One region of the Streptomyces sp. NPDC026522 genome, then DNA from elsewhere that is predicted to be linked to it. Evidence: riboswitches for the same ligand, from Rfam matches in the RefSeq annotation. Region 1 holds a riboswitch; each other region holds the start of a gene.
What was found. A riboswitch is a leader RNA that binds a small molecule or an ion and turns the genes downstream of it on or off. The one in region 1 is predicted to bind cobalamin.

Region 2: it holds a riboswitch for cobalamin, as region 1 does, so the genes downstream of both, ACZ4M3_RS08165 (energy-coupling factor ABC transporter permease) here and ACZ4M3_RS07210 (ribonucleoside-diphosphate reductase subunit alpha) in region 1, are expected to answer to the same signal.
Region 3: it holds a riboswitch for cobalamin, as region 1 does, so the genes downstream of both, cobN (cobaltochelatase subunit CobN) here and ACZ4M3_RS07210 (ribonucleoside-diphosphate reductase subunit alpha) in region 1, are expected to answer to the same signal.

The regions. Positions count from the first base shown of each region.
Region 1 is NZ_JBVHQF010000002.1:565,282-569,546, forward strand. Features, by position in the region: gene ACZ4M3_RS07205 (ribonucleotide-diphosphate reductase subunit beta) at 1-612, opposite strand, end outside; gene ACZ4M3_RS07210 (ribonucleoside-diphosphate reductase subunit alpha) at 612-3,008, opposite strand; cobalamin riboswitch at 3,162-3,285, opposite strand; gene ACZ4M3_RS07215 (GNAT family N-acetyltransferase) at 3,339-3,839, opposite strand; gene ACZ4M3_RS07220 (CstA-like transporter-associated (seleno)protein) at 3,914-4,111, opposite strand; gene ACZ4M3_RS07225 (carbon starvation CstA family protein) at 4,108-4,265, opposite strand, start outside.
Region 2 is NZ_JBVHQF010000002.1:781,940-786,204, forward strand. Features, by position in the region: gene cbiQ (cobalt ECF transporter T component CbiQ) at 1-224, opposite strand, end outside; gene ACZ4M3_RS08160 (energy-coupling factor ABC transporter substrate-binding protein) at 228-581, opposite strand; gene ACZ4M3_RS08165 (energy-coupling factor ABC transporter permease) at 578-1,282, opposite strand; cobalamin riboswitch at 1,312-1,536, opposite strand; gene ACZ4M3_RS08170 (flavodoxin family protein) at 1,619-2,350, shown strand; gene ACZ4M3_RS08175 (AMIN-like domain-containing (lipo)protein) at 2,361-2,852, opposite strand; gene ACZ4M3_RS08180 (hypothetical protein) at 2,977-3,654, shown strand; gene ACZ4M3_RS08185 (L-serine ammonia-lyase) at 3,743-4,265, opposite strand, start outside.
Region 3 is NZ_JBVHQF010000009.1:48,439-52,703, reverse strand. Features, by position in the region: gene cobN (cobaltochelatase subunit CobN) at 1-2,424, opposite strand, end outside; cobalamin riboswitch at 2,458-2,582, opposite strand; gene ACZ4M3_RS23235 (cobalamin biosynthesis protein CobG) at 2,864-4,165, shown strand; gene ACZ4M3_RS23230 (precorrin-8X methylmutase) at 4,162-4,265, shown strand, end outside.

The sequences.
Region 1 (4,265 bases):
CGCCAGACCGTGCAGCAGACCCCGCGAGCGGAACCAGTAGACGTACGCGAACGCGCCGTAGAAGAACAGGCCCTCGATGCAGGCGGCGAAGCAGATCAGGTTCAGCAGGAAGCGGCGGCGGTCGGCCTGCGTCTCCAGCCGCTCGATCTTCTCGACCGAATCCATCCACTTGAAGCAGAACTGCGCCTTCTCGCGGATCGACGGGATCTCCTCGACCGCGTCGAACGCCGCCGCCCGGTCGTCCGGGTCGGGCAGGTAGGTGTCGAGCAGCGTCAGGTAGAACTGGACGTGCACGGCCTCCTCGAACAGCTGGCGCGACAGGTACAGGCGCGCCTCCGGGGAGTTGATGTGCTTGTACAGGGTCAGCACGAGGTTGTTCGAGACGATCGAGTCGCCCGTCGCGAAGAACGCGACCAGCCGGCCGATCATGTGCTGCTCGCCCGGCGTCAGCTTCGCGAGGTCGGCGACGTCCGAGTGGAGGTCGACCTCCTCGACCGTCCACGTGTTCTTGATCGCGTCGCGGTAGCGCTCGTAGAAGTCCGGGTAGCGCATCGGGCGCAGGGTCAGCTCGAAGCCCGGGTCGAGCAGGTTCTTGTCGGTGTTGGAGCTCATTACTGGCAGGCCTCGCAGGACTCGGGGTTTTCCAGGGAGCAGGCCAGCGCGTCGGCGTCGACGGCCTGCGGGAGGGTCGTGGCGGCGGCCGGGGCGGCGGCGCCGGACGCGGCGCGGGCGATCTTCGTCGCCGGGCGGGAGCGCAGGTAGTACGTGGTCTTGAGGCCCTGCTTCCAGGCGTACGCGTACATCGAGGACAGCTTCCCGATGGTCGGCGTCTCCAGGAACAGGTTCAGCGACTGCGACTGGTCCAGGAACGGCGTACGGGCCGCCGCCATGTCGATCAGGCCGCGCTGCGGGATCTCCCACGCCGTGCGGTACAGCTCGCGCACCTCGGCCGGGATCCAGCCGAAGCCCTGCACCGAGCCGCTGGCCTCGCGCAGCGCCTCGCGGGTCTGCGCGTCCCACACGCCGAGCTTCTTCAGCTCGGCCACCAGGTACGCGTTGACCTGGAGGAACTCACCGCTCAGCGTCTCGCGCTTGAAGAGGTTCGAGACCTGCGGCTCGATGCACTCGTACACGCCCGCGATCGAGGCGATCGTCGCCGTCGGGGCGATGGCGAGCAGCAGCGAGTTGCGCATGCCGGTCTTCGCGACCCGGGCGCGCAGCGCGTCCCAGCGTTCCGGCCAGTTCAGCTCGACGTCGTAGTGGTCCGGGTGCAGGACACCGCGGGCCGTACGGGTCTGCTCCCAGGCGGGGAGCGGGCCGCTGCGCTCGGCGAGGTCGCAGGAGGCCTCGTACGCGGCCAGCATGATCCGCTCGGAGAGCTTCGTGGACAGGGCCTTCGCCTCGGGGGAGTCGAAGGGCAGCTTCAGCTGGAAGAAGACGTCCTGGAGGCCCATCGCGCCCAGACCCACCGGACGCCAGCGGGCGTTGGAGCGGCCGGCCTGCTCGGTCGGGTAGAAATTGATGTCCACGACGCGGTCGAGGAAGGTGACGGCGGTGCGGACGGTCTCGTCCAGCCGCTCCCAGTCGATCTCCCCGTCCACCACGAAGGCGCCCAGGTTGACCGAGCCGAGGTTGCAGACCGCGGTCTCGCCGTCGTTGGTGACCTCGATGATCTCGGTGCACAGGTTGGAGGAGTGGACGACCGTGCCGGGTTCGGCGGTCTGGTTCGCCGTCCGGTTGGAGGCGTCCTTGAAGGTCATCCAGCCCTGGCCGGTCTGCGCGAGGGTGCGCATCATCCGGCCGTACAGGTCGCGGGCGGGCATGGTCTTGCGGGCCAGGCCGGCCGCTTCGGCCTTGCGGTAGGCGGCGTCGAAGTCGTCGCCCCACAGGTCGACCAGTTCGGGCACGTCGGCGGGGGAGAACAGCGACCACTCGGCGTCGGCGTTCACCCGGCGCATGAACTCGTCCGGCACCCAGTGGGCCAGGTTCAGGTTGTGCGTACGGCGCTGGTCCTCACCGGTGTTGTCGCGCAGTTCGAGGAACTCCTCGATGTCCGCGTGCCAGGTCTCCAGGTAGACCGCGGCGGCACCCTTGCGGCGGCCGCCCTGGTTGACGGCGGCGACGGAGGCGTCGAGGGTCTTGAGGAACGGGACGATGCCGTTGGAGTGGCCGTTGGTGCCGCGGATCAGCGAACCGCGGGCGCGGATGCGGGAGTACGACAGGCCGATGCCGCCGGCGTGCTTGGACAGCCGGGCGACCTGGTGGTAGCGGTCGTAGATCGAGTCGAGCTCGTCCAGCGGGGAGTCCAGCAGGTAGCAGGAGGACATCTGCGGGTGCCGGGTGCCGGAGTTGAAGAGGGTGGGGGAGGACGGCAGGTAGTCCAGGCGGCTCATCAGCCGGTACAGCGAGGCCACTTCCTCGACGGCGCCCACGCTGTCGTCCGCCGCGAGGCCGCAGGCCACGCGGAGCATGAAGTACTGCGGGGTCTCGATCACCTGACGGGTGATGGGGTGGCGCAGCAGGTAGCGGCTGTGCAGGGTGCGCAGGCCGAAGAAGCCGAAGCGGTCGTCCGCGCCCTCGACGAGCGCGTGTTCGACCAGCGCGTCGAGGCGGCTCGCGTGCGCGGCGACGAACTCGGCCGTGCGGTCGGCGATCAGGCCCTCGCGGTGGCCGACCGCGACGGACGCGGCGAAGGAGGTCGCGCCCTGGCCCGCGGCCTCGTCGCGCACGGCCAGCGTCAGCAGGCGCGCGGCCAGCCGGGAGTACGCCGGGTCCTCGGAGATCAGTCCGGCGGCGGCCTCGGTGGCCAGCGAGCGCAGTTCGGCCTCGTCCGCGGCGGCGCTGCGGCCGCGCAGGGCGGCGGCGGCGACCCGGCCGGGGTCGGTGTCGGGGAGGTCCGCCGTCAGCTCGGTGAGGGTGCGCAGCAGCGCGGCCCCATGGCCCCCGCCGGTGGTTGCGCTGTCGGACGGGTCGGACTCGGCGCGCGGTGCGGCGGGCGCGATGGTCACGGGGGAGCTCTCCCTCACTCGGCTCCGGGGCACCTTCGGTGCGGGGCGCGAGCGGGCGCGCGCGGGCGCGTCCCCGGCTCCGGGCACGCTTGCGCCGCGCTGCGTCCACCGGCCCAACCGCGAGGCCCGGACGTGGCTGTACCCGGTTCGGTCGAGCCGGGCTCGCTGTCGGCAGGTCCTCGGACTTGCGCATGCACCAATGGGCACAGTTCATACCGTTGCGGGACAGTTCCGGATTCGCACCGGATTCCCCTGCGGCGACAGCGAGCACGAGCATACATGTGGGGGCCCCCTCCTGGGCGACCCCCTAGATGTTGTGTCGCGCCCCGACTACAGCGCGAGACCGTACGTGAGCAAAGGGAGGTCGGGGACGGGCTCCCAGTCCCGCTCCGGGGTGCGGACGAAGCCCAGGCGCTCGTAGATCCGGTGCGCGCCGAGCATGTCCGGCGTGGTCGACAGCACGAGTCGCCGTACGCCCTCCAGGGCCCGGGCGTGGTCGATGCAGGCCCGGACCAGTGCCTCGCCGGCGCCCCGGCCGCGGCCCTCGCGGGCGACCGCCAGCATCCGGAACTCGGCCTCGTCCGGGCCGGCGATGTCGCAGAACGGACTGCCCGGAGCGGCGAAGGTCACACCGCCCACCACGCGCCCGTCGCCGAGCGCGGCGACGAACACCTCGGCGGCCGCGGCCCGTCCGGCCACGTCCCGGAGCCTGGCGAGGTACGGATCGTCCTCGCCGTAGGTGAGCAGCCCGTCCCCGAGGTAGGCCGCGGCGGTGATGTCACCGAGCGCTTCGTACTCCGAGGGCAGGGCCCGTCTGATGGTGATGTCCATGGACCGAGTGTGCCCCGGGGGCAGCGCAAGGGCCGCCGCGTTTTCCCGGGGGAGACGCGGCGGCCCGTGGCGGTTCAGCAGCAGCGGAAGCCCTCGCGCGGGTCGGCTTCGCGGGCGTCCGTGCGGGCCCGCTCGAAGGCGCGCCGGGTGAGGACCGGGGCGTCCGGGTCGTGGGAGCGGGCGTGGGCCGTGTAGCGGTCGTACGCGGCCTCGCCGGTGAACTCCCGTACGTAGTGCGCGGCCTTGGCCAGCGCCGCCCGGACGCCGCTCACGCCACCGGCTCCTTGACCTTGCCGCCGCCGGAGTCGAGCCCGGCCGCGGCCAGCTCCGCCCGCTCCTCGGGGGTCGCGATCAGACCCGCCGGGGCGACGATCTTCGACTCGGTCCAGGGGACTTCGGTGAGGGAGACGTCCTGCGGCGCGCGGA
Region 2 (4,265 bases), 220 kb from region 1:
AAGCAGAAGCCCAGCGGGATCCGGAAGGCCCGCCACAGCTGCCGTCCGGCCACCCCGGCCGGACCGAGCAGCACGGCCAGCGTCGCCGCCGCGACCAGCGGCCCGCCGGGCCAGGGCGGCAGGCCGACGGCGGTGACGGTGAGCCCGAGCCCCAGCAGCGCCTTCTCCAGCGGGTGGCGGTGGCGCCAGCGGCTGCCGTGCGCCGCCACGTCGATGGGCAGCACCGGCTAGGACTCCGTCGGGGGCGCCGGCGGATCCTGTGGGCCGCGCGCCTGGGCGAGGCCCTGGCGGCGGCCCTTGCGCAGGCCGAAGTAGTAGGCGAGCACGCCCGCACCGAGGGCCGCCTGGAGGGCGAACAGCGCCGACTCGATCTCCGCGGACGGGGGTTCGTACAGCGGCGAGAACCACGGCTTGTAGTCCGGCCGGATCTCGGTGATCGCCGACTCGGCCTGGTTGTCGGCCCCGGCGAACGGCTCTTCCTTGCCCTCGCCCATGCCCAGCGCGACCGGCAGCACGGCGAGCGCGGCCACCAGGAGCAGCAGCAGCGCGTTGATCTTCGTGTTCTTGCTCGCGCCGCTCATCGGGCCGCCGCCTCCTGCTCGGTGCGGGTGGTGCGGGCCGTCAGCCCGGCGACACCCAGCCGGACCAGGTCCGACTTGCTGGACTGCATCAGCAGCCGCATGACGAGTACGGTCAGCAGCCCCTCGCTGACGGCCAGCGGGATCTGCGTGACCGCGAAGATCCCGCCGAACTTGGCGAGCGCGCCGAGGAAGCCGCTCGCCGGGTCGGGAAAGGCCAGGGCCAGCTGCACACTGGTCACGCAGTAGGTGACGAGGTCGGCGAAGAACGCGCCGAAGAAGACGGTCACCATCAGCGGTACGCCGAACCGCTTGAGCAGCCGGTAGACGCCGTAGCCCGCCCACGGCCCGGCGATCGCCATCGAGAAGGCGTTCGCGCCGAGCGTGGTCAGCCCGCCGTGGGCCAGCAGCAGGGCCTGGAACAGCAGGGTGATGGTCCCGAGCACCGTCATCACCGGCGGCCGGAACAGGATCGCGCCGAGCCCCGTTCCGGTGGGGTGGGAACAACTGCCGGTGACCGAAGGTATCTTGAGCGCCGACAGGACGAAGGTGAACGCCCCCGACGCACCGAGCAGCAGCGTGCTCTCCGGGTTGGCCTTCACCTCCCGGGTCAGGGCGCGGACACCGTGGACGACGAAGGGGGCGGCCGCGACGCCCCAGGCGGCCGCGTGCAACGGGGGCAGGAAGCCCTCGGCGATATGCATGAGTGGGGAGACCTCTCCAGCACCTCGTGGATGGACAACGCGCCCCGGCCGGTCTCCTGGCTCACGGGTACTGATGCCCTGGCTCCGCCTTCCCGGGCCGAGCGGTCTCCCGCGCGGGCCCAGTGGCGTCCCGCGGTGGGGGCACCTCCCGGACGGAGTCTGGGGGAGAATGGAGCCGGACTTCCCGATCACAGTGGCGAGGGCCGCACCGGTTTTCCACCGGTTTCCCGAACACCAAGGCCCCATGACCCTAGTCGGCCGCCCGGACGGGTCACAACCCGGCCCTTCCGGGCGCGCCCGCTGGCGGCCGCGTCCGCCGGGACGCAGGGTGGCGGGGTGGCCGACGACTCCCGTTCCGCGCAGACCCCCCACTACGGCGACCTGAGCGCCCTCTACGTGAACTGCACGCTCAAACGGTCCCCCGAGACCAGCAACACCGAGGGCCTGATCTCCCGGAGCCGCGCGGTGATGGAGGCCGCCGGGGCCCGGACCGCGCTCGTCCGCGCCGTCGACCACGACATCGCCACCGGTGTCTGGCCCGACATGACCGAGCACGGCTGGGAGAGCGACGAGTGGCCCGTCCTGTACAGCCGGATCATGGACGCCGACATCCTGGTGCTGTGCGGCCCGATCTGGCTCGGGGACAACAGCTCCGTGATGAAGCAGGTCATCGAGCGGCTCTACGCCTGCTCCTCGCTGCTGAACGAGCGGGGCCAGTACGCCTATTACGGCCGGGTCGGCGGGGCGCTCATCACCGGCAACGAGGACGGCGTCAAGCACTGCGCCATGAACGTCCTCTACAGCCTCCAGCACCTCGGGTACGCGATCCCGCCGCAGGCCGACGCCGGGTGGATCGGCGAGGCCGGGCCGGGTCCCTCGTACCTGGACCCCGGCTCGGGCGGCCCCGAGAACGACTTCACCAACCGGAACACGACCTTCATGAGCTGGAACCTCATGCACCTGGCCGCCCTCCTGAAACGGGCGGGCGGCATTCCGGCGCACGGCAACCAGCGCTCGGAGTGGGACGCCGGGTGCCGCTTCGACTTCCCGAACCCCGAGCACCGGTAGCGCGGGGCGGTCAGCAGGTGGCCGGGTGCGGGAAGTCCAGGACGAACCGCTCCGGGGCGTGCAGCACGCCGGTGTTGTAGGCGGGCGGGGTGTCGAAGGCGGCGCCGAAGGTGACGTACCCCTCGAAGTCGCCGGTCAGGGCCATGCCCTTGAGCTTGCTGAGGGCGATCTGCTGGAGCTTGGGCCCCACGTAGACGTTCTTGCCGGTGTCGTCGTGCCCGGCGGCGGGGTGCAGCCTGATCTCCAGGAAGTACTTCCCCGGCAGCGGGACGGGCTTGCCCGACCCGTCGTAGACCAGCTGGGAGACGGGCGTGACGGTGACCGGCGGGGCGGCTCCCTGGAGGTCGATGACGAGCCGGTCGTAGGTGCAGTGCCCGCCCCAGCGGGCGTTGGTGACCAGCGTGGTGGTGGCGGCGGAGGCCGGCGCGGCGAGCGCGACCCCGGCGGTGAGCAGGGCGCCGGCGAGCAGCGCGGTGATCTGGCGGCGACGTACGCGATGCATGACGTCCCCCCGATTCTGAGAGACGGGGACAGGGCTGACACTCCTGAGGACACCCGGAGCGCCACCGCGGTTGCACGGATCCCCGGTGCCGCGGCGCCGTTCCTGGCAGGGTGACGGCGTGGACATGGACCGTGCGACAGGGGAGCACCGGATGCGCCGTCTCAGCCGTCACACCCGTCACACCCGCCGGCACCGCCTCCGGCCTCGTGCCGTGGTCGCCGCGGCCCTCGTCCTCGCGGCCACCGCGTGCGGGGGCGGCGGCGACCAGGAGGTCTCCCAGGAGGGCAAGGGCGGCTACCCGTGGGTCGCCACCGACGAGATATGCAACGCGCTGCCGTACGGCAAGCTGGCCGACCCGCTCGGGGCCCGCGAGGACGTGGCCGACCGCACGCGCAGGACCACCGGGGGCTACCCGGGGGCGAAGTGCGTCCAGCAGCTCGTCGACACCGGCCCGGCGGCCTACCGGGGCGCCAAGGTAGAGCTCGACTTCGCCTACGTGCCGGGCGTCGACGAGGCGAAGGCGGTCTTCGGCAAGGTGCGGGACGACGCGGGCAAGGACTCGGGGGGCGGCGCCGCGACCGACGTCAAGGGCGTGGGCAAGGAGGCGTACCGCCTCCTCTACACCAAGCCGGACGACCCGCACCAGGTCCGCCAGCTGCGGGTGCGGGACAGCAACCTCATGCTGGAGGTCACGGTCACCGGCGAGGCGCGCCAGGCCCCCACGCCGGAGAGCCTCAAGGCGCTGGACGACTCGGTGAACGACTTCGCCAAGGGCTGCCTGACCGCCATCCGCAGGAAGTAGCGCGAGCAGGCGGGAGGGCCGGCCGCGCACGCGCGGCCGGCCCTCCCGCCTGCTCCCTCCGGCTGCCGTCAGCGGCGCCGGAGCCGGCTCAGCACTCGATGACGTTGACCGCGAGGCCGCCGCGGGCGGTCTCCTTGTACTTGACCTTCATGTCGGCGCCGGTCTCCTTCATGGTCTTGATGACCTTGTCCAGGGAGACCTTGTGCGAGCCGTCGCCGCGCATCGCCATCCGGGCCGCGGTGACGGCCTTGACCGCCGCCATGCCGTTGCGCTCGATGCAGGGGATCTGGACCAGGCCGCCGACCGGGTCACAGGTGAGGCCGAGGTTGTGTTCCATGCCGATCTCGGCGGCGTTCTCGACCTGCTCCGGGGAGCCGCCCAGGACCTCGGCGAGGGCGCCGGCCGCCATCGAACAGGCCGAGCCGACCTCGCCCTGGCAGCCGACCTCGGCGCCGGAGATCGAGGCGTTCTCCTTGAACAGCATGCCGATCGCGCTCGCCGCGAGGAGGAACCGCACCACGCCGTCCTCGTCGGCGCCCGGCACGAAGTTCATGTAGTAGTGCAGTACCGCCGGGATGATTCCCGCCGCGCCGTTCGTCGGGGCCGTGACC
Region 3 (4,265 bases), on a different contig from region 1:
CAGGACGTTGACCAGGCCGCGGAGGGGCGAGCCCGAGGGGCCCGCCGGGATGAACCGGCCGTCGAGGGCGGCCACGACGTGGGCGATCTCGTCCGTGGTGCCGGCCAGGCGGGGAACCACCTCGCGCGCCGCGAAGTCGAGGACCGCCGCGACGTCCGCGGAGTACGGCGAAGCGACCGAAGCCACCGCCGACGGGTCCCAGTTCGCGTCCTCCATCGCCTGGACCAGGGCGCGGGCCGTCTCCTCCACCGCGTCCGCCGAGGTGCGGGTCGCCGCGGACTCGTCCAGGCCGAGCGCCTCGCGCAGACCGGGCAGGGCCGTCGTACCGCCCCAGATCTGGCGGGCGCGCAGGATCGCCAGCACCAGGTTGACCCGGGCCGCGCCGGTCGGGGCGCCGCCCAGGACGTGCAGACCGTCGCGGATCTGGGCGTCCTTGACCTCGCACAGCCAGCCGTCGACGTGCAGCAGGAAGTCGTCGAAGCCCTCGTCGTCGGGGCGCTCTTCGAGGCCCAGGTCGTGGTGGAGCTTCGCCGCCTGGATCAGGGTCCAGATCTGCGCCCGGATGGCGGGCAGCTTCGCCGGGTCCATGGCGCTGATCTGCGCGTACTCGTCCAGGTGCTGTTCGAGGCGGGCGATGTCGCCGTACGACTCCGCGCGCGCCATCGGCGGCACCAGGTGGTCGACCAGGGTGGCGTGGACGCGGCGCTTGGCCTGCGTGCCCTCGCCCGGGTCGTTGACGAGGAAGGGGTAGATCAGGGGGAGGTCGCCGAGGGCGGCGTCCGGGGCGCAGGCGGCAGAGAGGCCGGCGTTCTTGCCGGGCAGCCACTCCAGGTTGCCGTGCTTGCCCAGGTGGATCATCGCGTCCGCGCCGAACCCGCCGTCCTCCGCGCGGGCCTGGATCCAGCGGTACGCGGCCAGGTAGTGGTGCGAGGGCGGCAGGTCCGGATCGTGGTAGATCGCGATCGGGTTCTCGCCGAAACCGCGCGGCGGCTGGATGAGGATCAGGAGGTTCCCGCGGCGCAGGGCCGCCAGGACGATGTCGCCCTCGGGGTTCGCGGAGCGGTCCACGAACATGTTGCCGGGCGCCTCGCCCCAGTGTTCCTCGACGCTCTCGCGCAGCTCGGCCGGGAGCTCGGCGAACCAGCGCTTGTAGTCGGCGGCGGGGATGCGGACGGGGTTGCGGGCCAGCTGCTCCTCGGTGAGCCAGTCCTGGTCGTGGCCGCCGGCCTCGATCAGGGCGCGGATCAGCTCGTCGCCGTCGCCGGAGACCAGGCCGGGGACGTCGGCGGTCGGACCGAAGTCGTAGCCCGCGGCGATGAGCGTGCGCAGGAGCTCGACCGCGCTGGCCGGGGTGTCCAGGCCGACCGCGTTGCCGATGCGGGAGTGCTTGGTCGGGTACGCGGAGAGGACCAGCGCGACCTTCTTGTCGCGCCGCTCGATGTGTCGCAGCCGGGCGTGGCGTACGGCGATGCCCGCGACGCGGGCGGCCCGCTCGGGGTCGGCGACGTAGGCGGGCAGGCCGTCCTCGTCGAGCTCCTTGAAGGAGAACGGGACGGTGATCAGGCGGCCGTCGAACTCCGGGACGGCGACCTGGGTGGCGGCGTCCAGCGGGGACAGGCCCTCGTCGTTCTCCGCCCACGCGCTGCGGGAGCCGGTCAGGCACAGGGCCTGGAGGATCGGCACGCCGAGCGCGGCCAGCGCGCCCGCGTCCCAGGACTCGTCGTCGCCGCCGGCCGAGGCGGTGGCCGGCTTGGTGCCGCCCGCCGCGAGGACGGTGGTGACGATGGCGTCCGCCGACTCCAGGGCGGTGAGCAGCTCCGGCTCCGGGGCGCGGAGGGAGGAGACGTAGAGGGGGAGCGGTTGGGCGCCGTGGGCCTCGATGGCCTCGCACAGGGCGTGCACGAAGGCGGTGTTGCCGCTCATCTGGTGGGCGCGGTAGTAGAGCACGGCGACGCGGGGGCCGGTGGTACCGGCCGGGGTGCGCTCCAGGGGACCCCAGGTGGGGGCGGCCGCGGGGGGCTCGAAGCCGTGGCCGGTGAGGAGCACGGTGTCGGAGAGGAAGCGGGCCAGCTGGTCCAGGTTGGCCGGGCCGCCGTGGGCGAGGTAGCCGTGGGCCTCGGCGGCGATGCCGATGGGGACGGTCGAGGCCTCCATCAGCTGCGCGTCCGGGGCCTGTTCGCCGGTCAGGACGACGACCGGGCGGTGCTGGCCGGGAGCCAGGAGCAGGTCGAGGCCGTCCTGCCAGGCGCGCAGGCCGCCGAGGAGGCGTACGACGACCAGCTCGACCCCGTCGAGCAGGGCGGGCAGGTCGTCGAGGGGAAGGCGGGAGGGGTTCGCGAACCGGTACGGGACGGGCCCGTCGGCGGTGTTCGCGGCGCGGGCGCTGAGCAGATCGGTGTCGGACGTCGACAGCAGCAGGATCATGCGGCGGCAGGCCTTCCTCGGGGTTTCCGCGCCCCGGGCAGTGAGGACGGCGGGAGTTCCTGACTCACCCGGCCGATTGCTCCGCGGGGTTCACAGTGGCGGGACCGCGCCGGAATCGCACCGGGCTTCCTCCCATGTCGCCGTCCTCGGCGGTGACGGGCCGTGTGGTCCGCCGGGGGTCATCTTAGGTGGCGGGGTGGGGAGTGTGGTGGTCGGGTGCGGGATGCCGGGTGCCGGCGGCGCGGGTGCGGAGTGCCGGCGGCGCGGTGGTCGGGTGCGGGTCCGTTGCGGGGGCTCTGCCCCCGGGCCCCCGCGCCTCAAACGCCGGCGGGGCTGAGTTTGCCCGGCGGGGCCACGCGCCTCAAACACTGGCCCGGCCTGGTGCGGGGTGGCGGTGGACACAGGTCGGGGGTGGGGAAACGTGGGTATGCTCGCGGCCATGCCCCAGTCAGCTTCCGCCGCATCGCGGGACGAACCCGTCATACGGGACCGAGGTGACGCCTGCCCCGGCGCGCTGCGGTTGCACCAGGCGGACGACGGGTACCTCGCCCGGGTGCGGATACCCGGCGGGATGCTCGGGGCGCACGCGGCCGGGCTGCTCGGCGACGCGGCGGACCGGCTCGGCGACGGGCACATCGACCTCACCTCGCGCGGCAACGCCCAACTGCGCGGACTCGGGGCGGCCTGCGGCGGTGAACTCGCCCGCCTCCTGGCCGACGCGGGGCTGCTCCCCGCCCCCTCGCACGAGCGGGTCCGCAACATCGTCGCCTCGCCGCTGACCGGCCTCGACCGCAGCGGGCTGCCCGACGTCGCGCCCCGGGTCGCGGAGCTGGACCGGCTGCTCTGCGCGAGCGCCGAGGCGGCCGCGCTGTCCGGGAGGTTCCTGTTCGCCCTCGACGACGGACGCGGCGACGTGAGCTCCCTCGACGCGGACGTGAACCTGATCGCGCGCGGCCCGCAGCACGCCCTGCTCACCACGGCCGGCGCCGGTGAGGGGCTCCTCGTGGCCGCCACCGACGCGCCACGGGCCGCCCTCGTGGCCGCGCGGTACTTCCTCGACACCGCGCGGCAAGCCGGCACGCGGGCCTGGCGGGTCGCCGAGCTGCCTCCCGAACACCGGCTCGACATGCGGGAGTTGGCGGACCGGCTGGCCCGCGCCGGGGTCCGTGCGACCGTTGTCGCCGATCCCGCCGCGCCCCGGGGCCGGGCGCCCGAGCCCGGCCCGGTCGACGGGCCCGGGCAGCGCGTCGCGCTCTGCGTACTCGCGCCCCTCGGACGCCTCACCACCGCCCAGTGGAACCTCCTGGCCGGGCTCACCGGGCGGCTGCGCCTGACCCCCTGGCGCGGCGTCGTCGTCCCCGGACTGACCGCGTCCACCGCGCCGGACGCCCTTGCCGCCCTCGCCGACGCCGGCCTGATCACCACCCCCGCCGACCCCCGGCGGTCGGTGACCGCCTGTACCGGGCAGCCCGGTTGCGCCCGGTCCCACCGCGACGTACGCGCCGACGCGCGCGCCGTCACCGCCCTGGCGGCCGGCCCGCTGCCCGTGCACTGGTCGGGATGCGACCGGCGCTGCGGACATCCGCGCGGTACCGCCTGGGTGGACGTGCTCGCGATCGCCGACGGGTACGACGTCCGCGCCCCCGGCGGCGCCCCGCGCCTCGGCGTACCCCCCTCCGACCTTGCCGCGGCCCTCAGGGACGCACGCCGCACCACCTCCCACGACGCAGCGAAGAAATGAGCGAGTACACAGTGTTCGAGTACGAGAAGGACGGCGCGGCGATCTACCGCCAGTCCTTTGCCACGATCCGCGCCGAGGCGGACCTCTCCGGGCTGCCCGC